DNA from 2 places in the Cocleimonas sp. KMM 6892 genome. Region 2 is predicted to be linked to the other one. Evidence: riboswitches for the same ligand, from Rfam matches in the RefSeq annotation. Region 2 holds a riboswitch; the other holds the start of a gene.
What was found. A riboswitch is a leader RNA that binds a small molecule or an ion and turns the genes downstream of it on or off. The one in region 2 is predicted to bind thiamine pyrophosphate.
Positions count from the first base shown of each region.

Region 1: another riboswitch for thiamine pyrophosphate. It lies ahead of OO007_RS17935 (TonB-dependent receptor); the one in region 2 lies ahead of thiC (phosphomethylpyrimidine synthase ThiC).

Region 1 covers NZ_JAPFBV010000007.1:71,784-87,809, reverse strand. The annotation lists gene OO007_RS17995 (DMT family transporter) at 1-444, shown strand, start outside; gene OO007_RS17990 (MBL fold metallo-hydrolase) at 554-1,603, opposite strand; gene rsmG (16S rRNA (guanine(527)-N(7))-methyltransferase RsmG) at 1,628-2,263, opposite strand; gene mnmG (tRNA uridine-5-carboxymethylaminomethyl(34) synthesis enzyme MnmG) at 2,294-4,183, opposite strand; gene OO007_RS17975 (hypothetical protein) at 4,296-5,204, shown strand; gene OO007_RS17970 (hypothetical protein) at 5,259-5,537, opposite strand; gene OO007_RS17965 (PQQ-dependent sugar dehydrogenase) at 5,641-6,780, opposite strand; gene yidD (membrane protein insertion efficiency factor YidD) at 6,956-7,297, opposite strand; gene OO007_RS17955 (ion transporter) at 7,343-8,155, opposite strand; gene OO007_RS17950 (VC0807 family protein) at 8,291-8,998, opposite strand; gene pnuC (nicotinamide riboside transporter PnuC) at 9,248-9,886, opposite strand; gene OO007_RS17940 (YkoF family thiamine/hydroxymethylpyrimidine-binding protein) at 9,914-10,177, opposite strand; gene OO007_RS17935 (TonB-dependent receptor) at 10,213-12,357, opposite strand; TPP riboswitch at 12,434-12,569, opposite strand; gene OO007_RS17930 (thiamine ABC transporter ATP-binding protein) at 12,712-13,449, opposite strand; gene thiP (thiamine/thiamine pyrophosphate ABC transporter permease) at 13,449-15,026, opposite strand; gene thiB (thiamine ABC transporter substrate binding subunit) at 15,056-16,026, opposite strand, start outside.
Region 2 covers NZ_JAPFBV010000006.1:69,923-85,948, forward strand. The annotation lists gene OO007_RS16055 (glycogen/starch/alpha-glucan phosphorylase) at 1-1,659, shown strand, start outside; gene OO007_RS16060 (isoamylase early set domain-containing protein) at 1,715-2,026, shown strand; gene OO007_RS16065 (glucokinase) at 2,245-3,219, shown strand; gene OO007_RS16070 (hypothetical protein) at 3,379-3,888, opposite strand; TPP riboswitch at 4,096-4,234, shown strand; gene thiC (phosphomethylpyrimidine synthase ThiC) at 4,304-6,196, shown strand; gene OO007_RS16080 (FAD-dependent oxidoreductase) at 6,239-7,363, shown strand; gene thiS (sulfur carrier protein ThiS) at 7,360-7,566, shown strand; gene OO007_RS16090 (thiazole synthase) at 7,568-8,416, shown strand; gene thiE (thiamine phosphate synthase) at 8,498-10,081, shown strand; gene OO007_RS16100 (hypothetical protein) at 10,329-10,562, shown strand; gene OO007_RS16105 (LysR family transcriptional regulator) at 10,737-11,585, opposite strand; gene recG (ATP-dependent DNA helicase RecG) at 11,747-13,855, opposite strand; gene OO007_RS16115 (TrmH family RNA methyltransferase) at 13,859-14,404, opposite strand; gene plsY (glycerol-3-phosphate 1-O-acyltransferase PlsY) at 14,444-15,031, opposite strand; gene OO007_RS16125 (alpha/beta fold hydrolase) at 15,074-15,958, shown strand.

The DNA of each region.
Region 1 (16,026 bases), on a different contig from region 2:
GCATTAGTTGGGGCGATGCTGGCAGGACTTGCTAAGGTTATTATTCGTAAAATGACCGCCACAGAAACACCGGGACGAATCGTGTTTTACTTCGCACTGATTGGGACCTTGGTCTCAGCAATTCCAGCGCTGCTAAACTGGGTGAGTTTAAGCTGGATTCAACTAGCTTCGTTAGCGGGTATTGCAATCTTCTCAACCATAGGACAATTAGCGTTGAGCAAAGCTTACAGTCATGCGCCTGCTGGCCAACTTGGTCCTTATACTTATACCGCAGTTGCTTTTGCCGCTTTATTTGGTTGGATAATCTGGGATGAGGTTCTGGATTATAAAACCATCATTGGCATCATAATTATTGTATTTGCAGGTGTTTTGGCGATGACTGATAGACGAATCAGTCGGATTAAAGCAGAACAAAAACAGATAGTATTCGATAAAAACAAATAAACCCACCTCCCCACTTACGGGCAGTTTTTTTTAAAAAAGTGCCCGTAAGTGGGGAGGTGGGTTTCTATTCAATTAGTCTGTTTATTTAATCTGTTTATTTAGGGCACTATCACTCTAGTTCTAATGACAGATAAACCTGAAATGCATTGCGTCTATTAGCGGCTTCGAACGCAGGTAATTCTGCGTACTTTGACCAATCTACTTCTTCGTAGGCTTCATCAAAATCAATCATCTCTTCCACGGCAATCGCCATTTTTTCACGCATATAGGCTAAATACTCTCGCGTCAATGTAATTGCTTTTTGCGGATCTTTTGCGGCAGGGCCATGGCCGGGAACCAAGGCTGTTACCTGATTGGTTTCCAGACTTTGTAATGTTTCTAGCCAGTGTTTTGTATGGTTTCCTATAAAGGGCACACGACCTTCGAACAGGATATCACCAGTAAAAAGCACCTTGTCGTTTTCAACAAATAGCGTTAAATCAGCATCAGAGTGGGCTTTGCCAATGATATTGATGGTGAAATCAATATTGCCGACAGTGAATTTTTCCGTATCATCAAGAATCTTATCGGGTTTAACGATGTAGGTGTTTTCATTCACCCAGGGGTCCAGTGAAAACTGTCTTTCTTCCAGACGGCTACTGGCAACTTCCGAGTCGATGTATTCATAAATACCATCTGGCGCAATAATTTCTGCGCCTTGTTCCTTAAATACCTGCAAGCCATAAATATGATCAGCGTGATAATGGCTGACAACCACTTTAACGATAGGTTGATCCGTTATTTCACGTATTTTCTGCAGTAGCTTATTCGCTAAAGAAGGTGTTCCCAGCGCATCAAATAACACCACGCCAGCATCTGTGATTACTACGCCTGCATTTGAGATAAAACCTGCATTATCAGTAGCGATCCCCGCTTTACCTTGGACGTAATAGCTGTGTTCGCCAACTTTGACTAACTCCATTGCAACATCTACATCGGCATATTTAGATTTGTTATCTGCAGTTGTAGAAGAAGTAGTTGTAGAAGCAGCCGAAGACGTTGCCGCATTGGCATTGCTCACCGGCATAAATTTGGTTTTACAATAACTGCCAATGACAACACTACTAATCACCATTGCGGTAAATAGGTAAAAAACCGAACGTGAATGCTTTAGTTTCATGCGTTGTCCTTTGGCTAGTTTAATTTATGCTGTTGTCTGACTCATGGTAAATTCAAGCAGATGGCGTTCACCATCGACGAAAGGGACCTCCATCGAATGCAATTGCGTTAAAGTATATTTTTTCGGAATATACTGTAATTCACCTGTTGGGTATTGTCCCTTCATGGCATACAACGTTCCGCCTGAGGCTAACTGATCTGATGAGCCTTCTAGGAAGTCAAATACCGAGGCAAAGGCACGGCTAATAATCGCATCGTATTTAATCTCAGAATCTAAACTTTCAATACGCGCTTGAGAAACCTTGGCATTTTTCAAACCCAGCTCAATAATCGCCTGTTGAATAAATCGCGTTTTTTTACCGTTGGTATCGACAGCCATAAATTCACGATCCGGCTGCATAATCGCTAGCGGAATAGTAGGCAAACCTGCGCCACTACCGACATCCAAACAGTTATCGCCTTTAATGAAATCAGCGACCACAAGGCTATCGAAAATATGCAATGGAATCATATCCTGAATCTCACGCACTGCTGTGAGGTTGTAGGTTTTATTCCAACGATTGAGTAACTCAACGTATTGCTTTAACTGAGCTAATTGAGACTCATCAGGCTGGCAACCGAGTTGCTCTAGCCCTTGTTCCCAGAGTTGATCGTGCGACATTTTTTATAAATTCTCTTCTAAGATCGAGTATCAGCTAGCTTTCTGGTAACGGTGTTTCTTCAGATGTACCATCAAAATCGAAATAGTCGCTGGTGTAATGCCAGGGATACGCGAAGCTTGTCCAATCGTCGTAGGCTTTTGATCTTGTAGCTTTTGTAATGCTTCATTTGAAAGGCCGCCTTTGATCGTTGAATAATCAAAATCATCGGGTAGAACCGTCTCTTCATGATTTTTCTGTTTATCAATTTCAAGCTGTTGGCGATCGATATAACCCGCGTATTTAAACTGTACTTCGACTTGTTCCGCAACTTTTGGGTCTTCAACCGCTGGACCAAACTTGTCGATAGACATTAAGTCAGCATAGCTAACATTTGGGCGTCGTAGTAGTTCGTTTAGGCGGTATTCGCGACTTAAAGAGCCTTTGAAAATGCGCTCGTTTTGTTCTGTATTGACATCAGCAGGGTGCATAACGGTGTCGCGCAAACGTTGCATTTCGATTTCAACTTGCTCGCGTTTGATGTTGAATGCGCGCCAGCGTTCTTCGTCAACAAGGCCAATCTTGTAACCAATTTCAGTTAAACGTAAATCTGCATTGTCTTCACGCAATAACAGACGATGCTCAGCACGGCTGGTAAACATACGGTAAGGCTCTTGCGTACCGTGGGTGATTAAGTCATCAACCATTACGCCGATATAGGCTTCACTGCGTTTCGGGAACCATGAATCTTTGCCCTGAACTTGGAGTGCTGCGTTAGTCGCTGCAAGCAAGCCCTGAGCGCCAGCTTCTTCATAGCCGGTTGTGCCATTGATTTGACCTGCAAAAAACAAGCCATCAATAAATTTGGTTTCAAGCGTTGGCTTAAGATCACGTGGATCAAAAAAGTCGTATTCAATCGCGTAACCCGGTCGAGTGATATGAGCGTTTTGAAAGCCTTCTATAGAGCGAATAAATTCAAACTGCACATCAAACGGCATACTCGTTGAAATACCATTAGGGTAGATTTCGTAGGTATTTAAACCTTCAGGCTCGATGAATATCTGGTGACTGTCTTTATCTGCAAAGCGCACGATCTTGTCTTCGATAGAAGGACAATAGCGCGGCCCAACCCCATCGATTACACCGGAATATAGGGGCGAACGATCAAGGCTCGCACGAATGATGTCGTGCGTGCGCGAATTGGTGTATGTGATATGACAAGAAATTTGCTCTGGATGATCTTCCTTTTTTCCCATGTATGAAAATGTAGGAATAGGGGTATCGCCTGGCTGCTCTTGTAGTTTGCTGTAATCGATACTGCGCGAATCAATACGTGCAGGTGTTCCGGTTTTTAAACGGTCTACTCTAAACGGCATTTCGCGTAAACGATCAGCTAAAGCAATCGATGGTGGATCACCCATGCGTCCGCCAGAATGATTTTCCATACCGATGTGAATTTTACCACCAAGGAAAGTTCCTACTGTTAAAACCACTGCTTTGGCTTTGAACTTCAGCCCCATTTCGGTACTCACGCCAACCACTCGATCATTTTCAATAATTAAGTCGTCAACACCTTGCATAAAGATTTGCAGGTTTTCTTCGGCTTCGACCATTTTACGAATCGCCGCTTTGTACAAAGAGCGATCAGCTTGTGCACGTGTTGCACGAACCGCTGGGCCTTTACTGGCATTTAGTGTGCGAAACTGGATGCCGCCTTTATCAGCTGCATGTGCCATTGCACCACCCAGTGCATCGATTTCTTTTACGATATGGCCTTTACCGATACCGCCGATGGCAGGGTTACAACTCATCTGTCCAATGGTTTCAATATTATGGGTGAGTAATAATGTTTTCAGTCCCATGCGCGCAGGCGCAAGAGCAGCTTCAGTGCCGGCGTGACCGCCGCCGATGATAATGACATCGAAAGATTCTGTATAGAACATAGTAGGAGCAGATGTTAAAGTTAATTAGCAGAGCATTATATAGTAAACACTCTTGTTTTGAAAAATACCTTATACTCTCTAATACCTAATCTAGCGCGATTTACGTAAATTCATGAAGCAAAAGGATAATAAGAAAATACCAGCAGCGCTGATTGAAACATTACCGAATGAAATAGCGGCTGAAAATGCCGAATTTATTCCACAACGTTTTGCAGACAGTACCCATGATTTATGGCGTTTGAAATCTACACAGGGTAATTATTTTCTGAAAGTGTGCAGCAATACTGAATCGCCTTTCTGGCAGATTATGCAGCAGCTTTTTGGAGTTGATTTACGGAACGATATTGCAAGCTTCAACACCTTATATGGGCATATTTCATCACTGTCCTCACTAAAAATACCTGAACTGATTCAATCCCAAAGCAGCAGGCAACATGGGTCGTATATTTTAACGCCTGAAGTAGATGGTTTAGTCCCGGATAATTCAAAAATCAGCGTTGGAATGGTTGAGCAACTGGCTCAGCATCTAGCGAATCTCCATCAAGATCGACAGAATAATTGGGGGTCAATACATCAACCAATATATAACAGTGGTCATTGGAAACAACGTCTGAGAGATACTCTAGAAAAAAGTGCTCATAAGTGGGGGGGGGACAAAACTACAGACAATGCATATCTGAATGCTGCGTTAGACGCATGTGAGCAGTTAAATGTTAATGAATTTGTTCCTGTGATGCCAGATTTGCGCTGGGATCAATTTTTAATCACAAAGAACAATTTAGAATTGATTCTGCTAGATCTAGACGCGTTTGTATTGGCTCCGCGAGAACTGGATTTTGTGTTGCTGGAGTATTTGCTAGATCAACAACAATTTGAGTGTTTTGTTGAAGTCTATTCCAGACATCACACTATTCCTGAGCTGAAATATGCGCGTTCTGCTTATCGTTTATTGTTGTTTTATATGGAAGTGCTGGGCGAGCAGGATATTGATAAATGGATGAATCTCGAGCATCGCTTTTAAAAAAAGTGGTTTAAAGTAGGGGGGTGACTTAGCGAAATGCCAATAAAAAATTGGCTATTTAGTTCCCCATATTTTCGCAACCGCACGGTCAGTGCCTAAAGTGCCTATCACTAAACACAGTAAACCACCCAAAAAGAAAACTAAAAAAGGGATGATTGCACCCATTAATGAGCTAGCCAATCCGCCAGCAACCGTAACCAATGACAAGAGTATAAACAGGCAACCCACAACATTTAATATAGTTCTATGGGATTTTTTGTAGTTATAGGGGCCTTCTCCCGACTCAAATAATTTAAGAATAGGGGAAAGTAGTGTTCTAAACGATGATTTCATAAATAGTTTCAGTGATGCAATTGTAAGCCGAATAATACCTAGCGACTTGCAATATTGCGAATGCTAACTGATCGTTTCTTTAGGCAAAATGCAAATTGATTATTTACGAATCTGGAGTCAGTCTAAGCAAGCGTCCATTTCTTCCATCTTCCAGAACCCATATTGCGCCTTTAGGCCCTTGTTCAACTTCGCGAATGCGATTGTTCATGTCGAAGCGTTCGACTTCCTGAGCTTGGTCAGCGTCTATTTTAATACGAAGCAGCGACCTTGATCTTAGTCCGCCGATAAATGCATTGCCCTGCCATTCAGGAAATACCGAACCTGAATATATGATCAGTCCAGAAGGTGCAATCGTAGGCACCCAATATGCTTCGGGTGCATTGAATTCTGGGCGCGTGTCATGATCAGGGATGGGAATGCCGGAATAATTATCGCCCCAGGAAACAATCGGCCAACCATAGTTATCGCCACGAGTCGTCAGGTTTAATTCATCTCCGTCTCTTGGACCCATTTCGTGCGTCCACAGTTTGCCCTGTTTATCGAAAGATATACCCAGCATGTTTCGATGACCTAATGACCAAAAAGATTTTGCGAGATCGCCTTTGTTTTGAAAAGGGTTGTCTTTGGGTACCGAGCCGTCATCGTTTAATCGAATAACTTTGCCTAAATTTTGATTCCAGTCTTGTGCGGGTGTTTGTTTTTGTCGATCCCCCGAAGTGATGAATAGATATCCATTTGGGCTGAATGCCATTCGATGCGAATAATGACCACTGCCAGTAACTTTTGGAGTCTGTCGCCAAATAACCTCAAGGTTTTCCAGCTTAGGTTTGGTTGCAGGAAGTTGTAGCTTTGCTTTGGCAACAACAGCTCCTTTTTTCCCTGCTGAATCTTGCTCAGCATAGGATAAGTATACCCAATGGTTTTGCTGGTATTGAGGGTGAAGAATAATGTCACCCAAGCCACCTTGACCGCCATAAGCGACTTCGGGTAACCCTGCCACTTTAGTTTTAGAACCATTTTTGAGATTCACTAACAGTAACTTTCCTGCTTTTTCAGTGATTAATAGATTTTCATCAGATAGAAAAGTCATCGCCCAGGGTTGATTGAATTCTCCAAAGCTCTCGGCTTCGAGGCTAGAACTTTTATCACTTTTGAAAATATCATCAACAGCGTTGGCGAAACTACTCAATGAAAACAGAGCGAGTAACAGCGTTAAATTAGTCAGTAAACGAGGTGGTTGCATAATTCTCTCAAGGTTGAAATAGGTTTTTAAGTCCTGAAGACTCTATGTTCTCAGTAAAAATAGACTTCCAAGAAGTCTGTCAGTTCACTTTGGAGATGTTTAAATGTTGTACATGGACAATCTGCATTAGTGAAATTTAGGTCAGTGCGAAACGCATAAGAAGGTTTTTTTGGTTTTAAGAAAAGATCCCTAAACATGCCCAAAAGCTACATTCACTGCCAATACATAAGTAATGATCGTTGTTTTTAGTGCTTTTCTTTTTATCTGTGTCATCTATATTTACTGCCTCTTCTTTTTTCTTCTCAGCAGTTAAATGTAAATGCGCGTTTTTACATGCTTTAAACTGGGCAGAAATTTCGGGAAGTAAATTGCTTGGAGGTGAGTTTTGAATGATGGAATACACTCTGCTGGAACAAGAACCATTCTGATGAAGTACACCGTAGGCACAATTGAAACGTTTATGAGGCGAAACATATCTTTGGTAGAACGTAATTAAGCTTAAGAAAATTCTTCTCATGATTGCAGTCCTCTCTTTTTATTTATTTCTCTTTATTTATTTCACTTAATTATTGAATCCAGTGGGATTATTTTTAATGAGCACTTTTAGTTCTTTTAACTCATTCCGTATTAATTGAAGCTCATGCTTGGTTGAATCGTCTGTGATTTGTAGCTCACCAATAATATTCTCTTCTTCGGCTTCTTTCATTTCATTCATGGCATCAACAACGATGGCAATAATTAAATTAACGATAATAAATGTGGCCAGAAAGATAAAGGGCACAAAAAATACCCAGGCTAAAGGATAGGTTTCCATTACAGGGCGAACGATTCCCATCGACCAGGATTCGAGGGTCATGATCTGGAATAGGGTATAAAAGGATTCGCCTAATGTGCCGAACCACTGAGGAAATGTATCGCCAAAAAGCTGCGTTGACATAATCGCGAATATATAGAAAAACAGCGTTAGCAAGCCACCAATGGAGGCAATTCCGGGAATCACAGTGACTAAAGCGGTAGTGATTTTGCGCATTTGCGGTACTACTGATACCAAACGCAATAGTCTTAATACTCTTAAAATTCTCAGAATTTCAAATCCAGCACTGGCAGGCACTAAGGAGATAGCGACGATGAAAAAGTCGAATAAGGACCATGCGTCTTTGAAAAATGCTGATCTGTGAATATAGATTCTCAGTGAAACTTCGATGGTGAAAATGCTGATGACAAAGATGTTAAACCATTTAAAAAAACTGCCGTAATTTGCAGCCATTTGCTTCGATGTTTCAAGCCCCATGGTTATACCATTAAGGATAATCAGGCTGATAATGAAGTTCTGAAAGGTGGAGCTTTCGATGAATTTTTTAATAGAGTGATACATGTCTGCAGCGAGCTAAATGTTTAGGTGGGATTGGAACCTTACAACCTTATGTCGCTATAAGGTTCCAGAATCTAAAAGTTTCGAGGGTGCGGGTCTACTAAACTCAAAAGAGTAAGACGAAACCGATTAGAAGAGTTACTTCTCTACGATTTCTGTAGCGAGAATTTCTTCAAAACCAAGCCCAGTAAGACCATTAATAGTGCGCCATAGGTAATATAAAATCGCCATCATCATAATCATCGATGGGATCGCAATCATCGGGTAACTGTATAAAGTCAGTTGTCCGAGTTCTTCGTTAAAAGCGGTACTGCCAGAAGGGCTGGTGACGATCCATTTAGCCAGAACGTAATTCATGATTGCAGAAAAGACAAACGTTCCAGCAAACAGATAGTTAGCCTTCATCAAACGGTTTTCAAAAGCTGGCGTGCTGTTGCGTTCTTCGAGGTGTTGTTCAATTTTTTCCACATTCATTATTTTAGGATTGAACAACAGCGTTTTCACTAATGGGTAGCGCGTAAAGGTCGACGCTAATACAGCTATACCAATCACACTGGGCACAGCCGCTTCTTTAATCGCGAGCCATTTGTTATCTAATTCTAATAAACCAATGCCGCCGGTAAGAAGCACGCTGACTAAACCGAGTAGAGCGATAAAGTTAAATTTTCTGTATTTTACTAATTCGAAAATACCCCAGCCAAGTGGAAAGGCTAATGCAATGATGAGTGCGCCAGCTGCACCTAAATCGTTATCGCCACTGAATTTCATCAAAATTACAGAGGGTAAGATGATACTAACTAATAGATCAATTAAGGGGCGAGGCTTATGCTCGGGGGTATTACTCATAGTGGTTACTTTAAATTAGATTGATTATTGGTCTTATTATATAAAAATAAGGAACAGGATTAATAGTACATCCATTTATTATGGGTATAAATACGGAAAATAACAGTGAGATTATTGATTTTCTACTATTCAACGAATACTAGAAAAAGTGCCTAGCTCTTCATAAATTCCAAAATCGTTTTTTAAACAGCAAAATGAAAAGTCACTTAAAGTAGGGGGGTGACCTAAAGATTGATCTAATGACTTGAACTACATATAAGGATTTTCAGTGTTTGTTAAATCAGTTTCATCCAACGATTCTTTTAATGAATCTCGCCATTCTTTATACCCATAAATCGCCAGTATCAGATAAATACCAAACATTATAATCGTGACGTAAAAGCCCGTTTGCCAATACAGATAAATAGCTGCGGCATCTATGATTATCCAGTACAGCCAATTTTCCAGAATTTTTTGCGCCATCAACCAGGTATTGATCACAGAAAATACCATCACGGCAGAATCTAAAAAGGGGAGTCGGGTTCCGCTGCTGAGGTCGAGATAGTAACCAATGCCAATACTTAAGACACTGGCGATGACAATATACGCGATATGTTTTTGCCACCCCCATGTTTTAACTTTGAGAGTATCGTTATTATTACTGTGTTTAGTCCACAGCATAAAGCCGTAGATAGCCATCGCCATATAATAGAAATTAAGGATGGCCTGCATGGGAAGTTGGCCTTCCCAAAAGAGTACTGTATAAATCAGTGTACTGACAAATGCCGTTGGCCAGCACCAGATGGACTCTTTCGCTGCCAAAATCACATAGGCGATACCGAGAGTCGTGGCAAAAACTTCCCAGCCAGATAAGGCCAGGAAAGCTTCAACGATTGCATCTGTTGTCATAGCGATCTTCTTTTCAAGGAAACGCTATTACCAATCAACTTCTACATCCGCACGGTTAGTGCCAACAAATTTCATTACCATAGCCGAATGAGGCATCGCCGCAAAAACGTCCTTCATCTCTGCAGTAATCAATGCCATCACCGCGTCGTATTCACCATAAATCTGAGTGCTGAGTTGATTCTTTTTTACAGTGATCTTCGGGTTTGATTCTAGACCTTTAATAAACGCCAGAATAGGCTCAACGTATTCTTCTTTAAGCGGGTAAAGGCTGATATCTACTGAAATTTCCATAATGTATTCTCTTCAAGTATGAGGTTAAGTCTAGCTTAAAAGTCTAATGAAACGGTTAATCCAACAGTGCGTGGCTCGCCTTTTTGGGTGTACGTTTCAGTAATGTAACCATTGCCTGGATTGTTACCAAAGCTACCAAAACCTCTCACATCATAGTCTTTATCGGTTAGATTTCTACCCCATAATGTTGCTGTCCAATCACCTTTTTTATAACTCAAGTTAGCGTTTATCAGGCTGTAAGCTTTTGCTCTGGCGTTGTGACGATCAGAGAAGTAGAAGCCATCTTTGCCTTCAAGTGTTACACCAGCGGTTAATTTTGGCGTGATCGAGTATTCAGCACCCAGAGAATATTGGTAGTTAGGCGCGTGCGCCTGATCTCTTCCTGCCAAATCCAAGCCGTTTGCGGTACTTTGCGGGTCTGTGTATTCATCAAACTTGGCTTGTAACAGGCCTAGTGATGTCTTCAAGCGCCATTTGTCGTTCACTTTCCAGTCAAGTTCTGCTTCGATACCGTAGTTGCTGCCTTTTGCTGCATTACCAATATAGTCGGTGAAGTCGGTACTACCATCTTCACGAAGTTCAACAATAGAGCTTCTTACCTGCTGGTCTTTGCGTTTAGCGTAGAAAGCAGTAACGCGAGTGGTTAGGGCATCATCTAAGTAAGATGAGTTAACCCCGACTTCGAAATTCCACAGGTATTCTGTATCAAAATCGAGTAGATTCTCAGGCAACGTACCATCGGTATTTACACCGCCGGCTTTGTAACCACGAGAGATACTGGTGCTGGCCAAATGGTTGTCGTTGAGTTCATATTCCAGACCGAGTTTGCCGCCATGCAATGTTTCATCGACATTGATTTTGTTGTCGTTAGAATCGGTGTAATCGGCTTTCCATTTTTCTACACGCAAACCAGTGATGAGCTTAAGCTTGTCATTGATTTCAGTGTCTAATTGACCATAAAGCGCGGTGTTTTCAGTATCATACTGGCTTAGGAAATCGCTTTCTAAATAGGTGTACTTACGCGTTAGTCCTTCCTCTTTTTTGGCATGATATAAGCCTACAACCCAGTCCGTTTTATCATTGAATATACGTCCATCTTCATTAGAAAGTAGGCGTCCTTCTAGGCTGGTATTTTTGCGGTTACGTAGGTATTCATCGAAAGAACTATATGGATAAAGGTCTTCAGAGAACTGTCCAACATATCCCCAGTCTTCATCATAGCTATAACCAAGGTCTGAATCTGAGTAGCTTGCGCTGGCTTCAAGAGCCACTGAAGAGTTGATATCCAGCAATGCTTTTAAAGAGATAGCATCCGTTTTTTGCGTGTCTTTTCCTGGCTCATCACTCAATGTGGTGCGGCTATTATCAAATGTGAATGCGTCATAGCCGTTATCGATATCAAGGTGTAATACTTTTAGGTCGACGGTTAGGTCGTCATTTGCCAGCCATTTAAGGTGTCCGCGTCCGGTAAATTCATCACGGTTAGCCGTATCATCACGATCGAGGAAATCATTTTCCATGAAGCCATCTGATTGGTTGGTGTGTAATGAAAAACGCCCCAATAACTTATCTTTAATCAACGGTCCGCCAGCAGCTATTCCAAGGCTTTGCTTACCGTAGTTGCCTAAGGTTGCTTCAATCTTTCCTGAGCGTTCGTTGGTAGGTTCGGTAGAGTGAATATTGATAATACCAGCCAATGCATTTGCGCCGTATTTAGTGCCTTGTGGGCCACGAATTACTTCTATTTGATCGACATCAAACAGCGTTGCAGAACCACCACTGCGGCTGAAGTCCATACCGTCTATATACAAACCCACAGAAGGGTTGATCGGAGAAATAAACTGGCTGCGTTCACCAATACCACGAATCTGGAAATAACGAGAACGAGATGCGCCACTTGCCATATTGACGTTGGGTGCAGCATTCAAGGTGTCTTCAATATGCTGAGCGCCACGTTTGGTCAATTTTTCCTCAGTAACAACTGAAATACTCGCTGTGCTTTCTTCTAAAGTAGTAGGGCGGAAATCCGCTGTGACGGTCACTTCTTCGAGAACATCAGCGGCGTTTGCGCTAACGCCAGATAATAACGGTGCGAGAACTAGAATTGATGCGGATATGCTCGTTAATGCAAAAGAAAAACGTGCGGGCAGTTTGGCTTGTGATGGCACTTGAAATGGCATGCTGTACTCCTAAAAATAAAAATGGGGATAGGAGACATGCTTAGTAGATTCATAGCTTTAAATGACAAAGCTAGATCGAGAAAGACATTACCTATCCCTACGCTGGTATTATCCAGATCAGGTTCTTAGGGTCTTCCTCACGGAATCTCAGGTTACGTTGAATTTATTGAATTATATGATAATAAATACAACAACCACCCCCAGGCGATGGCGGTTAGTATAGTAGAGAACCTTGAAAGTGCAAGATTAAAGCTCAGGAAGCCGATATATTCATCAATATAGTCTAAAATCGCAGGGTTAAATCCATCAAAAGCCACCCCCCTACTTATAGGCGTTTTTTTGATATGCGTTTTTTTAGCTCTCGCCTAGATATTGTTTTATTACCTTATCTGCCGAATCCCCTAGCACATCCGCAGTATTTCCGATTTGGTGAATCTTTCCCTGATTGATAAATGCCGTACGCTTGGAGGCACGAAAAGCATCTGTGGGTTGATGGCTAATAAGTAGGGCGGCCATATTTTGTTCTTCAACCATCGCTTTGAGTAAATCAATGATTTCGTCTTTCATCGCTGGGCCCAGCGCCGCTAATGGCTCATCGAGCAGGAGAACGGATTGCTTTCTGACTAATGCTCTGGCTAAAGCAATACGCTGTCGCTGACCACCTGATAACTCTTTTGGACGGCGCTTATGGAAATCAGATAAGCCAACATTTTCCAGTGCATGATGAATATGCTGCTTTTCATCTTGACTGAGTTTCAATGAAGGCTGAATGCCAATAGCCACATTGGTGAACACATCAAGATGAGGGAAAAGATTGTTGTCCTGAAAAACGGTTGTGACAGGTCTTTGGTGAATTTTTAGTGGGGTGATATCCACATCATCAACAATAATGCTGCCCGAGCTTGGCGAATTAAAACCAGCAATTAAATTGAGCAAGGTCGTCTTGCCAGAACCACTCGGGCCGATAATGCTTAGAATTTCTCCCCCCTGAACATCAAGGTTGAATTGCATCTCAGCAGTATTCGCACCTTTTTCATCGTCATCGGCTGAGTGTTTTGGATAGCTGAATTTCAGATTGTCTACGGTTAACATTACATGTCCTTCTGCGTTTTACCGCTAATTATTTTTTCTAAAAGCCAGAAAGTTATGAGGCTGATAATCAGTAAAAAAGCGGCGGTCACTGCTGCTTGAGGTATCTGGTAAGCACCAAGGCGCTGGTAAAGTAATAGCGGCAGTGTGGCTGTTTCCGGGCTGCCAAATAAAGCAATAATACCTAAATCCCCCATGGTGAAAACAGTCACAAGTGCTGCAGATAAGCCCAGCGGTTTTCTTAAAAGAGGAAAGTCTAGATGTTTGAAACGCTGCCAGCCTTTTAAATTCAAGCTGTCGCAAAGTCGTTGATATTTCATTGTGTTTTGTCTGATTTCTGGCCCTAGCGTGCGAATGATAAAGGGAATGCCGAGTAAGCCATTAAGAAGAATGACGATCAAAATCGCCCAATCAAAAACATTGATAAAGTCAGCCAATAGAATAAACAGACCCGTACCGATCACTAATGGTGGCACCACGAAAATAATAGAACCAGAAAGCAATAACCGTTGTGAAAGTTTGTTTTTATTTTGATAGCTTGCTCGAGCACTAGCATTAAGTAAAAACCAGGATAGCACCAGTGAAATAGTTGCTGCACTCAAACCAATTAATAAACTGAATGCAGTCGCCTTCCACAGATTTCTTTCACTGAGTACGCTGATGATTGGGCCTCTTGCTGCATCGATAAAAATAGCGAGAAGAGGGGTACTGACAAACAATATTGCGAATACGATAAACGTGATTTGTAGTATTTTATCTAACTTGCCAGTTTCGGATTGGTGCTTGGCATTTTTGATATTTAGGTCGGGTTCTACATCCGGTATTTTGTTGAAACGAGAAGCAATGGTGGCTACTAGAATCGAAAGCCCGAGTTGTAATAATGCTAAAACAATAGCTTGGGCAGGATCAAAATCAAATCGTAAAGACTGGTAAATGGCGACTTCTAAGGTGGTGCTCTTAGGACCACCACCGAGGGTTAACACGACGGCAAAACTTGTTAAGCACAACATGAAAACTAATAGCGCAACACTGGGTAAACTCTCGCGTAACGCAGGCCATTCGATATGTTTCCATTGCTGGAAGCTATTAAATTTTAATTGTGAAGCGATACGCCAATGCTGTTCAGGAATTTGATTCCAGACAGGCAAGAATAAACGTACAGCGAGCGGTAAATTGAAAAACACATGAGCCAGTAAAATCCCCAAAAGTCCATATAGGTTTGAGCCAATAGGTAGCCAGCCGGATTTTCCGTAAACTGTAATGATTCCAATGACTGCAACAACGGCTGGAACGATTAAAGGCAGCCCAAATAAACTAAGAAAGAAAGAGCGTAAGGGGAAGTTTGGATAACGCGCAAAAGCTCGGGATACGATGATCGCCAAAGCGATGCTTAGCAGTGTCGAGAGGAGTGCTTGCCATAAGCTGAAAAATAAAACTCGGCGAATATAGCTGCTGTTCCATATCTCACTCAAGCTCGCTGTTTGCTCGCCGGAAAGCGTGCCGCTAGCCAAAAACAGACTAAATAAAGGCACCGTGATAAAAGCAATGACCAACAGCGCAACAAAGATTCCGGCTTTCATGGTTTGTATCGATTATCTAACTGGATAATTTATTGAGCTAAAGCATTCAACCATTCACTAACCCATGCTTTACGGTTTTTATTCACCTCATCGCTTGAGAAAATAAGGGCTGGTTCTGGATCAATAAGGGTATTAAATGCTTCTGGTAATTCAGATTTGGCCAGTGCAGCGGGATACATCCAATTCGTTGTTGGAATGATTTTCTGGAATGTTTCGCCTTGAATAAAGCTCAGGAACTTCTTTGCCAGTAATTTGTTTTTACTCGCAGCGATCATTCCGGCTACTTCAATTTGCTGGTAATGACCTTCTGAAAATTTAGCGGCGGCAAAGTTGTTCTTTTCTTCAGCAATCATGTGATATGCAGGTGAGGTGGTGTAGCTTAAAACCAATGGTGCTTCGTCTTTTAAGAATAAACCGTATGCTTCGCTCCATCCTTTACTGACAGTCACAATACGCGGCGCTAGTTTTTCCCATGCTTCTGCGGCTTTATCGCCGTAGACTTTTTTTACCCACAATAATAAGCCTAAACCCGGGGTGCTGGTTCTTGGGTCTTGAATCAAAATCTTCGGTGAGTCTGGGTTTTCAATCAGTGCTTTAAGACTGGTAGGTGGATTCTTTAACTTGTCTTTGTCATAAACAAAAGCAAAGTAGCCGAAGTCGTAAGGGATAAAATGTGAATTTGTCCATTTTTCAGGCAGTGTCGAATTTTCAAGCGCCATTTCGTGTGGGGCAAAGTATCCAGTTGCTTCTGCATTCGCCATTAAATTGGTATCTAAACCCAAAACAATATCGGCTTTGGTGTGTCTGCCTTCGAGCTTCAATCGGCTCAGCAAGGAAACACCGTCTTCTAAAGCAACATAATTTAATGTGCAGTTACAAACTTCTTCAAAAGCTTTTTTGACTTTGGGACCTGGTCCCCAGTCACTGGTAAATGAATCGTAGGTGTAAACATTGAGTGTCGGTTTATCTGCTGATTCGGCTGAAATAGCAGGAATAGATA
Region 2 (16,026 bases):
ATGGTTTTATACCCGAATGATTCCAGTGAAAACGGTAAAGAATTGCGCTTAAAACAGCAATACTTCCTGGCTTCAGCCAGTCTTCAAGATGTTTTCCGTCAATGGGAGACAATTCACGGCAATAATTATGAAAATTTTGTCGCACAAAATGTGTTTCAGATGAATGACACACACCCAACCATTTCAGTGGCAGAAATGATGCGCATACTAATGGATAAGAAGTGCTTAAACTGGGATGACGCATGGAGCATCACCACTAAAACCATGGCGTATACCAATCATACGTTATTGCCAGAAGCGCTTGAAAAGTGGCCAGTACATTTGTTTGAAAGTCTGTTGCCGCGATTATTGGAAATTATTTATGAAATCAATGCGCGCTTCATGCGCGTTGTGCAACAGAAATGGCCGGGTAATACCGAACGCCATGCAAGAATGTCGATCATAGAAGAAGGTCCCTACAAACAGGTTCGTATGGCTAACCTAGCTATTGTCGGAAGTTTCTCGGTAAATGGTGTTGCAGCACTGCATTCACAGTTATTGTGCGAAGGTTTGTTCCATGATTTTTACGAATTATGGCCTGATAAATTTACCAATAAAACCAATGGTGTAACGCCTAGACGCTGGATAGCACACGCGAACCCTGAAATGACAGAATTAATTTCTAGCCACATTGGCGAAGACTGGATTACCGATCTCTCGCACATTAGCGAGATTAAAAAGCTTTCAGCAGCCAAACAGAAAACGTTTGCCAAAGCATTTAAACAGGTAAAACAATCCAATAAGCAACGCCTGGCAGATTTAGTCGAACAGCTCTGCGGCGTAAAATTTAATACCGATTCATTGTTTGATATTCAGGTGAAACGTATCCATGAATACAAACGACAACTATTGAATTTACTGCATGTGATTCATCTGTATATTCAAATAAAGCAGGGCAATACCGAAAACTGGGCAAATCGCTGTGTACTCATTGGTGGCAAAGCTGCACCGGGATATATCCTGGCTAAGGATATTATCAAGCTTACCAATAACATTGCTGAAGTGATCAACTCTGACCCTGATGTGGGTGATAAGTTAAAGCTGGTTTTCTTCCCGAATTATGGTGTCACCGCCATGGAAGTCATTGCACCTGCTGCTGACTTGTCGGAGCAAATATCTACCGCCGGTAAAGAAGCTTCTGGTACTGGCAATATGAAATTCATGATGAATGGCGCATTGACCATAGGCACTTATGATGGCGCTAATATCGAAATAATTAATGAGGTGGGCGAGGAAAACTTCTTCTTGTTTGGTCTAAAAGCCAATGAAGTACAAGACTTGCAAGGCAATTATGATCCTATGCACTATATCAACCAGGATCAGGATTTGAAGGCAGTGATGGAATTACTTCAGTCTGCGCATTTCAATGCCAATGAGCCAGGAATTTTCGACAGTATTATCCAGAGTTTATATAATCGTAATGACCCATGGGTGACGTTCGCTGATTTTAGAAGCTATATAGATGCGCAAAATGAAGTCGCTAAAACGTGGCAGGATCAGGAAAAATGGGGACGCATGAGTGTAATGAATACCGCTTGCAGTGGATTCTTCTCAACCGATAGAACCATGCAGGATTACAATAGAGATATCTGGAAATTAGACGCTCTTGAAATCAAGTAGCTAATATTGTCATTAGTTAGTGTTTATTTTTTAATCTAATTAAATGGAGTTAATTGTGAGTATCAAAAAACAATTTCTGAAGTCACGGCCAGTGTGTAAAGTGACATTTCGTGTTGGAAAAGATGCAGCTAATTCTGCTGAAAAGATGTATCTCGTTGGTGAGTTTAACCAATGGGATAACAAAGCAACACCGATGAAGCGCCTTAAAAGTGGTGATTTCACACAAACTGTAGAACTGGATGTAGCTAAGCCTGAGTATCAATTTCGTTATCTAAACGATCAAGGTGTTTGGGAAAATGATTGGGAAGCTGATAAATATATTCCTAATGGCATTGATGGTGAAAATTCTGTTGTTCAGCTTTGTTAAAGCAGTAAGTAAACGCTGAGCAAATTTTTAGAATTAATGTGACGGAAATGTCGGTAGAGTTTTACCGAAGAATACCCTGTCGACACTTCCCAATAAAAAAAACAGCCCCAAAGTAGGGGGGTGTCATTTGTTGTTAGTTGTTAGTTGTTAATTGTTTTAGTTGTTTTAGTTGTTTTAGTTGTTTTAGTTGTAAAGAGTAAAGCTATGGATCTTGAAATATGAATGCAAAAGCAAAGTCTAAGCTCCCCGCAAATAAGCGAGTGATTGCCGATATCGGTGGCACCAATGCACGTTTTGCATTGCTAACCAGTAATAAGTTTATTCAAAATGAAAAGGTGTTGGCAGTCGGTGATTATCCTGATTTCGCATCAGCTTATAAGGATTATTTACAGCAGGTTAACAACCCTCAAGTACTCGAAGCAGCGATTGCCATTGCTAATCCTATTGATGGTGATCGTATTAAAATGACAAACCACGATTGGGACTTTTCGATTGAACAAACACGGCAAGACTTATCCCTCGATTCTTTAGTCTTCAAGAATGATTTTGAAGCACTGGCTCTGTCGATTCCACATTTAGCGCGTGAAGATTGCCATCAAATAGGCAGCGGCGAAATCAAACAGGATGCGCCAATTGGTATTCTAGGTCCTGGTACGGGTCTTGGTGTTGCGGGGTTAATATTTTCGGGTGAAGAATGGCTACCATTAGCGGGAGAAGGTGGGCACGTAAGCTTAAGTCCAACGACTCAACGTGAGTGTCAGATACTAGAAACGTGTTGGAAGGAATTTCAGCATGTATCTGCAGAACGATTGATTTCCGGTAGCGGCTTACAACGCCTCTATCTGGCTATCTGTGAGCTTGACCAAGTAGATGCAAAACCGGATTTAACCCCGAAAGATATCTCCCAATATGCGCTTGATCAAACGAATAAACAGTGCGAGGAAACGTTGGAAGTCTTCTGCGCGTTACTCGGTGTAGTGGCAGGAAATCTTGCCTTAACATTGGGAGCCAAAGGGGGCATTTATATCGGTGGAGGGATAATTCCGAAGCTTGGCAGCTATTTTGACAATTCTCTCTTTAGAGAGCGTTTTGAATCCAAAGGCCGTTTTAAGGATTACTTAAAAGATATTCCAGTCTTTGTCATCAAGTCTGAACATCCTGCCTTGGTGGGTATCAGTCAGGTTTTTGATTGATGCGCTTACTTCTACTTCAAAATCCAATCCAAATCCAAATCCAAATCCAAACTCAAACCCCTGAACGATTCACTCGTTAGCTAATTACCCCCCCAAAAAAAGGCCTCAAAGGTGGGGGGTGCCATTTTTACTATGCGCTTAAATATATGTTTCAAACACTTACTTCAGCGATGCTTTAGACCTTGGTAAATTCAATAATAACGCCACCACAATCAAAATTACCGGCAGAATAAATACAGTCAAGGTATCACCGAGTTCTATCTGTTTGGCATTTGCCGCAAGCTCAGCCGGCATATTGGCAAAACTTTTTTCTATCGCATTTTGTTTGTACATGAACTTGACCCAGGCTAAAGCAATTACGATAAGGCCAAAAATATTAAACAGCTTGCGACCACTGTCTAATTTTTTTATCAGTTTAATCCCGATATAAAGCGCTCCTAAGGCAGTAAGCAGGGAAGTGATAGAGAGCGCTATAGTGTATTTGTCTTTGGATGAAAGCGGGCCAGTATCTCCAGAAGCGGCTTGTAAAACCACAATAGTTATTAAACTGAAAACGGTAGCGACAAGAAAAAACACACCAACGAATGCGATAAGAAAACCCAGTGTTCGCGGAATTTCACTGTGTTTTTTTAATGTGGACTTTGACTCTGAATCTCTGGAATTACTCATAAATTTTTTTTCGCAACCAGCAATTAATTACACACATCTTATCGGCTTTTTCAAAATATAGCCTCTCTTTTTAGTTGTAATAAAATCAAACATATAAGTAATAAGAAATAAGAATTATTCTAAGAAAAACGACTTATTTTTCACTAAATGAGATTATTTGTCCCAATAATTAGTTTGACAGAGGTTTATATGAGCTGTTAATGTCCGTATCACTTGTCGGGGTGTTCACCCCTTTATGATTATTTTTCCGTCTTTACGGGAAATATAATGAAGGGATGAGCTGAGATTTTTACCCGTTGCACCTGATACGGTTCATACCGTCGTAGGAAACAAGAAGATAGTATTTTCAACTACCAAATTGGCAGTGAATTTCTAATCCGACAGGTAATTTTTTAATTAAACTGTTGGAGGAAGAATGCTTAAATCTGCGAAAGCTATACCCGCTAGTATTGTCACTAGTGTCACTCGTGAACCACTCTCTGGTTCTAAAAAAATCTATGTAAGCAACGAAGCAAATACCTTTAAAGTCGCTATGCGTCATATCGAGTTGAGCCCGACCTTATTGCGTGGTTCAGGCGATACTGCAGAATATGAGGAAAATGAGCCGGTTCGTGTTTACGATACATCGGGTCCCTATACCGATCCTTCGATTGATATTGATCTTAATAAAGGCTTACCAAAGTTTCGCAAAGACTGGATAGATGCGCGCAACGATACGGTGCAATTAGAAAACTTCAGTTCAGATTTTACCAATCAACGTTTGATCGATGAGCTTGATATCGAGCCTTTTGAAAACAAGCCAAAACCACGTATTGCCGCAGAAGGCAAAAACGTATCGCAGATGCATTACGCTCGTCAAGGCATCATTACTCCGGAAATGGAGTACATTGCGATTCGTGAAAATCTGGGGCGTGCATCAATCCCGCAAGATCAAATTGCCGAATTGACAGCAAAAGGATTGCCTAAAGAAATCACGGCTGAATTCGTGCGCAAAGAGATTGCAGAAGGGCGTGCGGTTATGCCGATGAATATCAACCACCCAGAATTAGAGCCAATGATTATTGGTCGTAATTTTTTGGTGAAAATCAACGCGAATATCGGTAACTCCGCATTAGGCTCATCGATCGATGAAGAAGTTGAGAAGATGGTGTGGTCTACCCGTTGGGGTGGCGATACCGTGATGGATTTATCGACCGGTAAAAATATTCACGAAACGCGCGAATGGATCATCCGTAATTCTCCCGTTCCTATAGGTACAGTGCCAATCTACCAGGCTTTGGAAAAAGTAAAAGGGATTGCAGAAGACCTGACTTGGGAATTATTCCGCGACACACTTATCGAGCAAGCGGAGCAGGGCGTCAGCTACTTTACAATTCACGCAGGTGTGTTGCTTGAATACGTTCCATTAACGGCTAATCGTGTGACTGGCATCGTTTCTCGTGGTGGTTCTATCATGGCTAAATGGTGTTTGGCGCATCACAAAGAAAACTTCCTTTACACACACTTTGACGACATCTGTGAAATCATGAAAGCCTATGATGTAACGTTTTCGCTGGGTGATGGTTTACGCCCCGGTTCTATCGCTGATGCAAACGATGCAGCCCAGTTTGGCGAGTTAAAAACGCTGGGTGAACTGACCCAAAAGGCGTGGAAACATGATGTTCAAGTGATGATCGAAGGCCCAGGTCATGTACCTATGGATAAAATCAAAGCGAATATGGATGAGCAACTGCATCACTGTTACGAAGCGCCTTTTTACACCTTAGGTCCTTTAGTGACTGATATTGCGCCGGGTTACGATCACATCACATCGGGTATCGGTGCGGCTCAAATCGGTTGGTACGGCACAGCGATGTTGTGTTACGTGACGCCTAAAGAGCATTTAGGACTGCCCAATAAAGATGATGTTAAAACCGGGATTATCACCTACAAGATTGCAGCTCATGCGGCTGATTTAGCTAAAGGGCATCCAAACTCACAAGTGCGTGATGATGCGATGTCTAAAGCGCGTTTCGAATTCCGCTGGGAAGATCAGTTCAATATCGGTTTAGACCCTGATACTGCACGCGCTTATCACGATGCAACCCTGCCTAAAGAGTCCGCTAAAGTGGCACATTTCTGCTCTATGTGTGGACCCAAGTTCTGTTCGATGAAGATCACACAAGAGGTACGTGATCAATACGGAACAGGCAGTGAGTATGCAAAACAGCAGGAAGCTGCGGCAGTAGGGATGCAGGAAAAGTCGATTGAATTTGTTAAATTGGGCAGTGAAATTTACAAGCCCGATTTTAATGAAGCTAATAGCTAATCCCAAATTATCAAACTCTATTCCTAAGGTTTAAACGTTTAGATGAAAATAGCAATTATTGGTGCGGGTTTAGCAGGTCGTGTATTGGCATGGCGGCTAAATGAATGTAATCAGGATATAGAAATTACCCTGATCGACCAACATGATCGCCATCATAAAGGCACAGGTCTAGTTGCCGCAGCAATGATTGCTCCTTTTACAGAAGCAGTTACAACCGAAGCCATTACGCAACATTTAGGCGTTAGGTCTTATGAGTTATGGGCGAAATGGTTAGTTGAATTAGAGAGTACAACCCATCAGAAAGTGAGTTTCAATCAGCAAGGAACGTTAGTGGTTTCGCACACTCAAGACGACGCTAGCTGGCAACGGTTTCAGGTTAAGGCTAACGCCATGATTGACGAAAAACATGTGCAGGCATTAGACCAACAACACTTGCATAAGCTTGAGCCAGAATTAGCGCATAATTTTAGTAAAGGTCTATTTTTCCCTGAAGAAGGGGTGATCAATAACCAGACACTTTACCCTGCATTAAATGATTATTTTGACCAATCAAGTGCGATTGAATGGCATGAGTCATTAGAAATCAACTTAGATGAATCTGCCAATTATGGAATCATCGATGGGTTTAACGATTGTGTTTTTGATTACGTTTTTGACTGCCGTGGCAACGGTGCGCGAGCAGATTTAAAACAGCTTCGATCAGTTCGTGGTGAAGTGGTTAGCGTGTATGCACCTGAGGTTAATTTTACCCGTGCCATTAGGCTGATGCATCCGCGATACCCCTTGTATATCGCTCCTCGTGGTGATAATCACTACATTATCGGCGCAACACAATTAGAAAATGATAATGATGGACCGATTACTATAAGGTCAGGTTTGGAATTGTTGTCAGCGCTTTATAGCTTGCACCCGGGGTTTGGCGAAGCACAGATTATCGATATGCTTTCAGGGCTTCGCCCCACATTTAATAATAATTTACCTGAAGTGTTCCAGCAGGGACGATTAGTCCATATCAATGGTTTATATCGTCACGGTTATTTATTTGCCCCAGCACTAATCAACGACCTTATAACACAATTATTTGGAGAGCAGGAGGATGTTTGCTTTCCCCAATTTTTATCCATGAACCCAGTAAATCCATCCGATCTAGCAAGTCAAATATTATGATAAAAGTCAGCATAAACAATAAAGCAGAAACCTTTGAAAATAATCTCACCATTAGCCAGGCACTGATCAAGTTAGGTTATAAAAGTGACGGTATGTTAGGGGTTGCGGTTAATCAGGTGTTTGTTTCTAGAGATCACTGGGAAGAGACACTTTTAAATGATCTGGATAAGGTCGATATCCTAAATCCTGTCAGTGGAGGCTAACATGACTCAACTAAATAATTGCAAAGGCACCCCCCCACTTATAGAGGCTTTTTCTGATAAGCAATCAAGTACATGGAATGTCTATGGCGTTGAATTAAGCAGCCGTTTCTTTATCGGTTCGGCACTTTATCCTTCACCAGAGGTTATGCAGCAGGCGATTAGAGCATCCGGAGCAGAAGTCATTACGCTGTCATTGAGAAGACAGTCCCCAGAAAATAACGGCGGTGGATATTTCTGGGATTTTGTTAAAGACTTGAGTTGCCACTTATTGCCCAATACAGCAGGTTGTCATAGCGCTCAGGAAGCTATCACTATTGCGCAAATGTCGCGCGAAATCTTCGACACAGACTGGGTTAAATTAGAAGTGATAGGTGATGATTACAATCTGCAACCTGATCCCTTTGCTTTGCTTGAAGCGACAGAAATATTGATCAAAGAAGGGTTTAAAGTATTCCCTTATTGCACCGACGATTTAGTCCTCTGCCAACGACTTCATGATCTGGGCTGTGAAGTGATTATGCCTTGGGGATCACCGATCGGCACAGGAAAAGGTCTGATGAATCCTTATGCGCTTAAGATCATTCGCGAACGCCTTCCAGAGGTAAATTTATTGGTTGATGCAGGTATCGGTAAACCTTCTGATGCTTGTCAGGCGTTAGAACTTGGGTTTGATGGCGTCTTATTAAATACAGCCGTAGCCGAAGCGGTGAATCCTGTGATTATGGCGAGTGCGTTTGCCGATGCCATCCGTGCAGGACGAGCCGCATACGAGAGTGGCATTATGCCAGCACGCGAATCAGCAACACCCAGTACTCCAACAATCGGCACACCGTTTTGGCACCAGAGTTAAACAGTGCCATTAGGTAATAGAATAATTATTAGTACTATCGTTTTAATACCGCTATCAAAAACTTAAGCAAGACACGATTCAATGAGCAAAATACTTTTAATAGGTGGCACTGATCCTAGCGGTGCCGGTTTACAAACCGACTGGCAAGTAGCGCATCACCTTGGCGTAAATGCGAGTAGTGTGGTTAGCGCAGTAACTTCTCAAAATAGTGAAGGGGTCTTCGATCAGGGTGTATTAGCTTATTCTCAAATAAAATCACAGTTGGGCAGTGTAAAGTCTGAGCCATTTACCGTGATCAAAATCGGCATGCTGGGCAATGCAGATGCGGTTAAAGCAGTAGTCGAATTTATTGCTTCGTATAATCAATTATTAAAGAGCAAACATCGTAAAGCATTTGTCATTGCCGACCCGGTACTGGCTAGTAGTTCAGGCGGGGCACTGATGGATGAAGCCGGTAAACAGGCATTCCTAACAGATTTATTCCCTCTGATTACACTTATTACTCCCAATAGTGATGAGTTAGAAAGCTTGACCGGAATATCCATTAGTAATGAGCAAGACTTAGAAGCAGCGGCACAACAATTAATTACATTGGGTGCAAAAAATGTATTGGTAAAAGGTGGTCACTTGTATAATGCTAATGATACGAATCAGAGTAATGATCTCTTCGTAAGTGTCGATGGTAGCGCCAACATCAAAGGTGAAGAAGAAAGCTTTTACTTAAGTGGCGAACGCTGGAAAAACAGAAGCAATGTACGCGGTACAGGTTGCTCATTAGCGACAGCTATTGCCTGTCAATTAAGTCTGGGATTTCCTCTGAATGACTCTATCGTTTATGCCAAGGCACTCATCAGTAATGGCATTCGTAATGCAAGCTTGACCGAAAACAACCAGTATAAATTACAGTTTTCTCATTACGATACACATCACCCGTTTGAATTAATGGATATGCCGAAGCTGGTGAAACATGCAGAGATGTTATCTAAGAGTTTTGATTTTGCCTGTTGCGATGCTGTCTCTGATGACAAGCCTGATAACATTATTTGCAACAAAGAACCTAATAATAAACTCGGCATTTACCCCGTTGTTGATTCACTTGAATGGCTACAGAAACTCATTCCGCTGGGTATAAAAACCATTCAACTCCGTATTAAAGATCAACAACCAGATGATGTGGAAGAGGATATTATTGCCGCTATTAAGCTCGCAAAGAAATACAATGTCCGTCTGTTTATCAATGATTATTGGCAGTTGGCGGTTAAACACCAAGCCTATGGTATTCATCTTGGGCAGGAAGATCTGGATGATGCTGATATGGCTAGCATCGCACAATCGGGTTGTCGTTTAGGTGTGTCTACGCATAGCTATACCGAAGTCGCCAGAACACTCGCAATAAACCCTAGTTACATTGCGTTGGGTCCAATCTACGAAACGACCAGTAAAATCATGCCCTGGATTCCACAAGGTGTTACTGCGGTAGAAAAGTGGGTGAATCTCTTAGGTAAGCAATTTCCGCTGGTTGCCATAGGTGGTATCAACTATCAAAGAGCAGCCGATTTAAAACAGACTGGTATTGGATCAGTCGCCATGATTTCCGCCATTATAAAAACTGAAAACTACGAATTAGCGACAGAAGAATTACTCGAACTTTGGGAGGACGTTTAAAGCCAGTTTGATAAAGCTGTCAATTGATTATGGATTCTTTCTACCTGCTTCATACGAATTAATTTCGTTATTACATTAACGATTGATCAAAAACGCTTGTCAATTTGAGCAATATTTTTTGTTATTTATTCTCAATAAATAGTGCAACAATTATTTTATCTCGAAGTTTCAGTACATACATTACAAAAGTACTGTTTAAAAAATCGAGGTTTATAAGCTGTTAATTATTATTTTGGAGAATTGATAAATGGCTAAGAATCAGAAGCACGATTATGAAGATGATTTCGACGACTTTGATGATGACTTTTTAGAAGTATCGGATAATGATTATGATCTGAATTTTAACGATAATAAAACGTCTAGAAAATCACATCGTGCAAAACCCAAGAGAAGCGCTCGTCATCGTATCGAAGACTATTTCGAAAGAAAAGCGATGAAAGATACCGACTGGAATTGGGATTTTGATTACGACTATGACTAGTCGTTAGGACACAACTACAAGTCACCGAATTACCCCTTGAGGGTATCCCCCCGGCACCTGGTTAAGAAACATCGTTTTTTTAAGCAGGTGCTTTCCTATATGTAAAATTTCAATGTGAATGGTTGGATATACTATTAGCACTGCCATTCAGGGCTTTATCCAATCAAAGAGTGTCTAAGCAATAATCGTTTTGATGGTGTTGATAATTTCTGCAATATTTTCATGCACTTCAGTGTCTTTTCTATAAAGCGCATAGAGCTTTCTTTTAAAGATAAAGGCATTTTCAACTTCATAAAGTGGCAGTGCTGGGTCATTTTTCAAAGGACTTAAGTCAGGAAGGTAAGCGGCTCCGCCATTGTCCTTCATGATATCAATCGCCATCAGACCATAGTTTGTGCGCACATTTGAAATCGCCTGATCTTTATATTCCTGTGAATATTCGTATTCAAACGAGACGCCCCAGTCTATTTTTATGTAATTTTTATCCAGTGCTTGTTCGGGTGTTTGGTTCGGTGTGGTCGAAAATAGTTTGATTTCAAATTCAAGCACCTCGTGCGCTTCAATCGAAGGCAATTGAATCGGCTCGAAAACAAAACCTAAATCCAGTGCGCCGTTGATTAATAAGTCCGATACATCATGAGACTGATTGATCATCAAGTTAAAAGCAAATTCAGGTCGTTGATCTTTTATTTCAACAATCCAGTTCTTAAGAAATAAATGCCAGATATCAGCCATACAGGCTATTGAGATCGATAGCTCATATTCATCTGGTAAAGCCACCACTTGTTTGGCCTGATCCCAACCAGTAACAACCATTTCTGCGTATTTAAAGAAACGGTGTGCGGCAGGTGTCGGTTCAATATTGCGTTTATCCCGTGTGAATAAAGCGACGCCTAATCGGTCTTCGAGTAATTTGATACGAGCACTTGCGGCTGATTGTGTAATGAATAATTTTTCAGCGGATTTTCTGAAGTGCCGAGTTTTGTAAATCTCGAGAAAGGTCTTTAGGTGGGAAATATCCATGGGTATAACCGTTAAAAGGGATCAAGATCATCATATTTTCTTGTTCGGCTTAAGTCATTAAAAAACTCATCTAGCTTTGCATAAATTCCAATATCGTTTTTTATAAAACAAAAACGAGTTGTCATTCAAGTAGGGGGGGTGACCTTGTTATTATTCTCACATCAAACGGATGCATAATCCTCAGCGTGTTTTATCCAGCGTTCGATTAAGGGTTCGATATTCTCCGGATATTGCTCTAACATTTGTTTTGCTGCCTGTTGTACTTTTGGCAGTAACATCTGGTCTTCCATCAGGTTGGCAATTCTAAATTGTAATTCGCCAGTTTGGCGGGTGCCAAATACTTCACCGGGGCCGCGAATCTCCAGATCTATTCTGGCTATTTCAAAGCCGTCGTTGCTATTGCGCAATGCTTCCAGACGTTTGCGTGCGTTATCTGATAAGGGTGTTTGATACATCAGTACACAACTACTGGCTTTGCTACCACGACCGACACGTCCGCGTAATTGATGTAATTGTGCCAGCCCTAAGCGTTCTGCATTTTCGATAATCATCAGGGTCGCATTGGGTACGTCTACACCCACTTCAATCACTGTCGTAGCAACTAATAGATGCAATTTACCGGATTTGAATTCAGCCATAATGGCTTCTTTTTCGGCAGACTTCATGCGTCCGTGAACTAATCCAATCTTTAAGTCTGGTAAGGCTTGTTGGAGTAATTCGGTGGTTTCTTCGGCATTTTGTGCTTGCAAGGTTTCTGATTCTTCAATCAGCGTACATACCCAATAAACCTGAGCACCTTCATTACATACCACATCAATTCTTTGCACGATCTCATCACGTCGCGAGTTACTAATAACGACGGTTTTGATTGGCGTTCGACCGGGTGGTAATTCGTCGATAACAGAATAATCCATATCGGCGTAGGTAGTCATGGCTAATGTGCGTGGAATAGGCGTTGCCGTCATGACTAACTGATGTGGATAAATATCTTCTTGTTGGGTTTGGGTCTTACCTTTTTCACGTAGCGATAAACGTTGATGCACACCAAAACGGTGTTGCTCGTCGACGATGATTAATCCCAGTCGTTGAAAATTCACATCATTCTGGAATAGGGCATGCGTACCAATAATTAAATGGCTCGTTCCGCTTTCAGTTGCTGCTAGCGCTTCTCGTTTTTCTGCAACTTTTAGCTTGCCTGATAATAGCGTGACATTAAGACCTAACGGGCTCAACCAGTCGGTAAAGTTCTTGAAATGTTGTTCCGAGAGTATTTCGGTCGGTGCCATCAGCGCTACTTGATAGCCCGCTTCTATGGCTGTTAACGCAGCTGCGGCAGCGACCAGGGTTTTACCCGAACCCACATCACCTTGTACCAAACGACTCATCGGCCATGTTTGCTGCAGATCTTCATCTATTTCTTCGATGACGCGATTTTGCGCATTGGTCAGTTCGAACGGCAAATTATCTTTTAGCCGATTGAAATACGTTGATTTGGTATTAAAAGGGATTCCGTTCGCTTGTTTTTGCTGCTCTCTGAGTTTTCTTAAACTCAGTTGATGCGCGAGTAATTCTTCGAAGATTAAACGCTGTTGCGCGGGGTGATTACGCGCTAATAACTGCGCAACTGAAACCCTAGCTACGGGTTGATGCAATGCTTGCAGTGCATGATTTAAATCGTATAAATGATTATCCGCGACTATTTGATGAGGGATAAGGTCTTCTAGCCCATTGAGGTGACTTAACGCCGCTTGAGCCAATCGTAACAAGCTGCGTTGTTGTAAGCCTTTGGTCGCCGGATAAATCGGTGTCAGTGCTTTGGCTAAGCCACTTTGGGTATTCTGGCTATCAGAACCCGTCAAAATTTTATATTCCGGGTGTACCATTTCACGGCTGGTTTTACCGATGCGCACTTCTCCAAAACATCTGAGTTTGGTGCCACGTGTCAGTGCTTTTTGCTGAGCATTACTAAAGTGGAAAAAACGTAATGTGAGTAAGCCGGTGCCGTCCGAAATGGTACAGATCATCATGCGTCGACCGCGATACACAATTTCCGAGTGTTCGACTTCGCCGATGACCATCACCTCTTGGCCATGCGAGACCGCACCAATCTCATAGAATTGGGTTCTGTCTTGATAGCGCAACGGCAGGTGAAAAAGCAAATCCTGTACTTTTTCGATATCCAGCTTTTCAAGGTTCTCGGCCATTTTGGGGCCGACACCTTTTAATTCGGTTACCGGTGAAAAAAGGCTTATAAGTGGGGGGGTGACCATAAACTACGCTTGGAAGTGCTGGATTAATTCATGGATGGCAATCGCACATGAGGTGGCAACATTCATCGATGAGTTTTCGCCATACATGGGAATATGGACGGTTTGATCGGCAAGGCTGAGTATTTCGTGGGAAATACCCTCATTTTCAGAGCCGATGACTAAACACAGTTTGCTATTTTCAGAGAGGTTTGTTGGTTTGAAGTCTCTGATATCAATGCTAGATTCGGTAATTTCTAAACAGATAATATTGGTGTCTGTGGTTTTCAGCGTGTTGATGAGTGTGTTTGCTGACTCGTGATATTCAAAATCGACATGTTTATCACTGGCGCGTGCCGCTTTGCGAATTTTGTATTTTGGAGGTGTCGCAGTCGTTCCGGTAAGGTAGAGTTTTTCAACACCCAACGCGTCTGCAATCCGGAATAAGCTACCGACATTACCTGCGATATTAATATCATTGGCGAGAATGCAAATAGGAAACTTCTGCGTTTGGCTATCTTCGAGAGGATTAACCTGAGCGCTAGCCTGAGCGTGATCGAGTTGCCTATTCATCCGCATATTTTTTCCGCATACTTTACTGGAATGATCTGACTATTTTTTCTCAGAGATTTTATCTTCTGTACCGTCGATGATTTCAACGATATTGGTACGATGACGCCAGTAGATAATCGCCGTGATTAAGACTAATCCCAGAAACAGATCTAAGGAGCTTGTTACCCAGAAAAAGTAGAGCGGTGCGAGCAGTGTTGCAATCAAGGCAGAAAGAGAAGAGATATTGAAAACCAGTGCGGATATCAACCAGGTTAAAATGACAACAATACCAACGATTGGATTCAATGCTAAATAAACACCTAAAGCAGTCGCAACTCCTTTACCGCCTTTAAAGCCATAATAAATCGGGTATACATGACCAATGAATGCAGCAATACCGACTAATATTAACCAGCCCCAGCTAAGGTCCAGTGCATGACCAATCGCGACGGGAACCAGGCCTTTAAGTAGATCACCTAATAATGTGAAAAAAGCGGCTTTTTTTCCTGCGTAACGCAGTACATTGGTTGCGCCCGGGTTTTTAGAGCCTACGGTCCTTGGGTCAACTTTTCCAAGCATCTTACAGCTAATTACAGCGGTTGATACTGAACCAAGAAAATAGGCGAGAATAACCAGGAAATAAGGCATGATATGACCAAGAAAATGAGTGTCTGAGCAGTGTAGCAAAAAATGAAAAAACTTTTAGTAAAATCATCAGGTTTTGGATCGTCATCAGATTATAGACCCACACTTTTGTTGTTACACGGCTGGGGTATGAACTCAAATGTCTGGAAACCCGTGTTACCGGGGCTGGAGTCACATTATCAAATTCATTTGGTAGATTTGCCGGGTCATGGCATTAATAACGACGTCAACGCAGACTCGATGCAAGACATCGTGGCGCTATTCTCTGATTTGATTGATGAATTGGATCAGGAAAAAGTGCATATCATGGGTTGGTCGTTGGGTGGTTTAATTGCTCAGGCTTTAGCCGATAAAATACCAGAAAAAATACAATCTTTAACCTTGGTGGCTAGCACTTTACGTTTCTCTCAGGATGAAAGTGCAGAAAGTTTGTGGCCGCATGCCATGAGCTTGAAGGTGCTGAATAATTTTGCGATCAATTTACACAAAGATATCGAAGGTACATTGAAGCGTTTTATTGCGTTGCAGTTTATGGGTGTTGCAGGTTCGAAAGAGATTCAGCGCGAACTGATTCAAGATATCTGTCCTGCAGAAGACAAAGCAGCATCTTCAGAAAAAGTGCCTAAAAGTGGGGGGGTGACTAATAGGGTGAAGATTGGAGTAAAGAGTGGGGTGACTTCAGATTCCTTAACATTAGGCTTGAAGCTACTAGCAGAGAGCGACTTCAGAAACAGCGTGAGTCATCATCCACAACTCTGGTTGTTCGCGGGGAAAGACCGATTAATACCGGCTGATGTGATAAATGATTTGAAATCTTTACGTTCTGATGCTCAAATCACGCTCCTTGAGAATGCCGGGCACGCGCCTTTTATGACGCACCCCGATGAATTCGTTAGCGCAGTATCGACTTTTATAGATACTTCAAAGTGATGTTATTAAACAAACAGATGTCTATAAACGAAATAGATGTCATTAAACAAATAAAAGTTGATAAATAT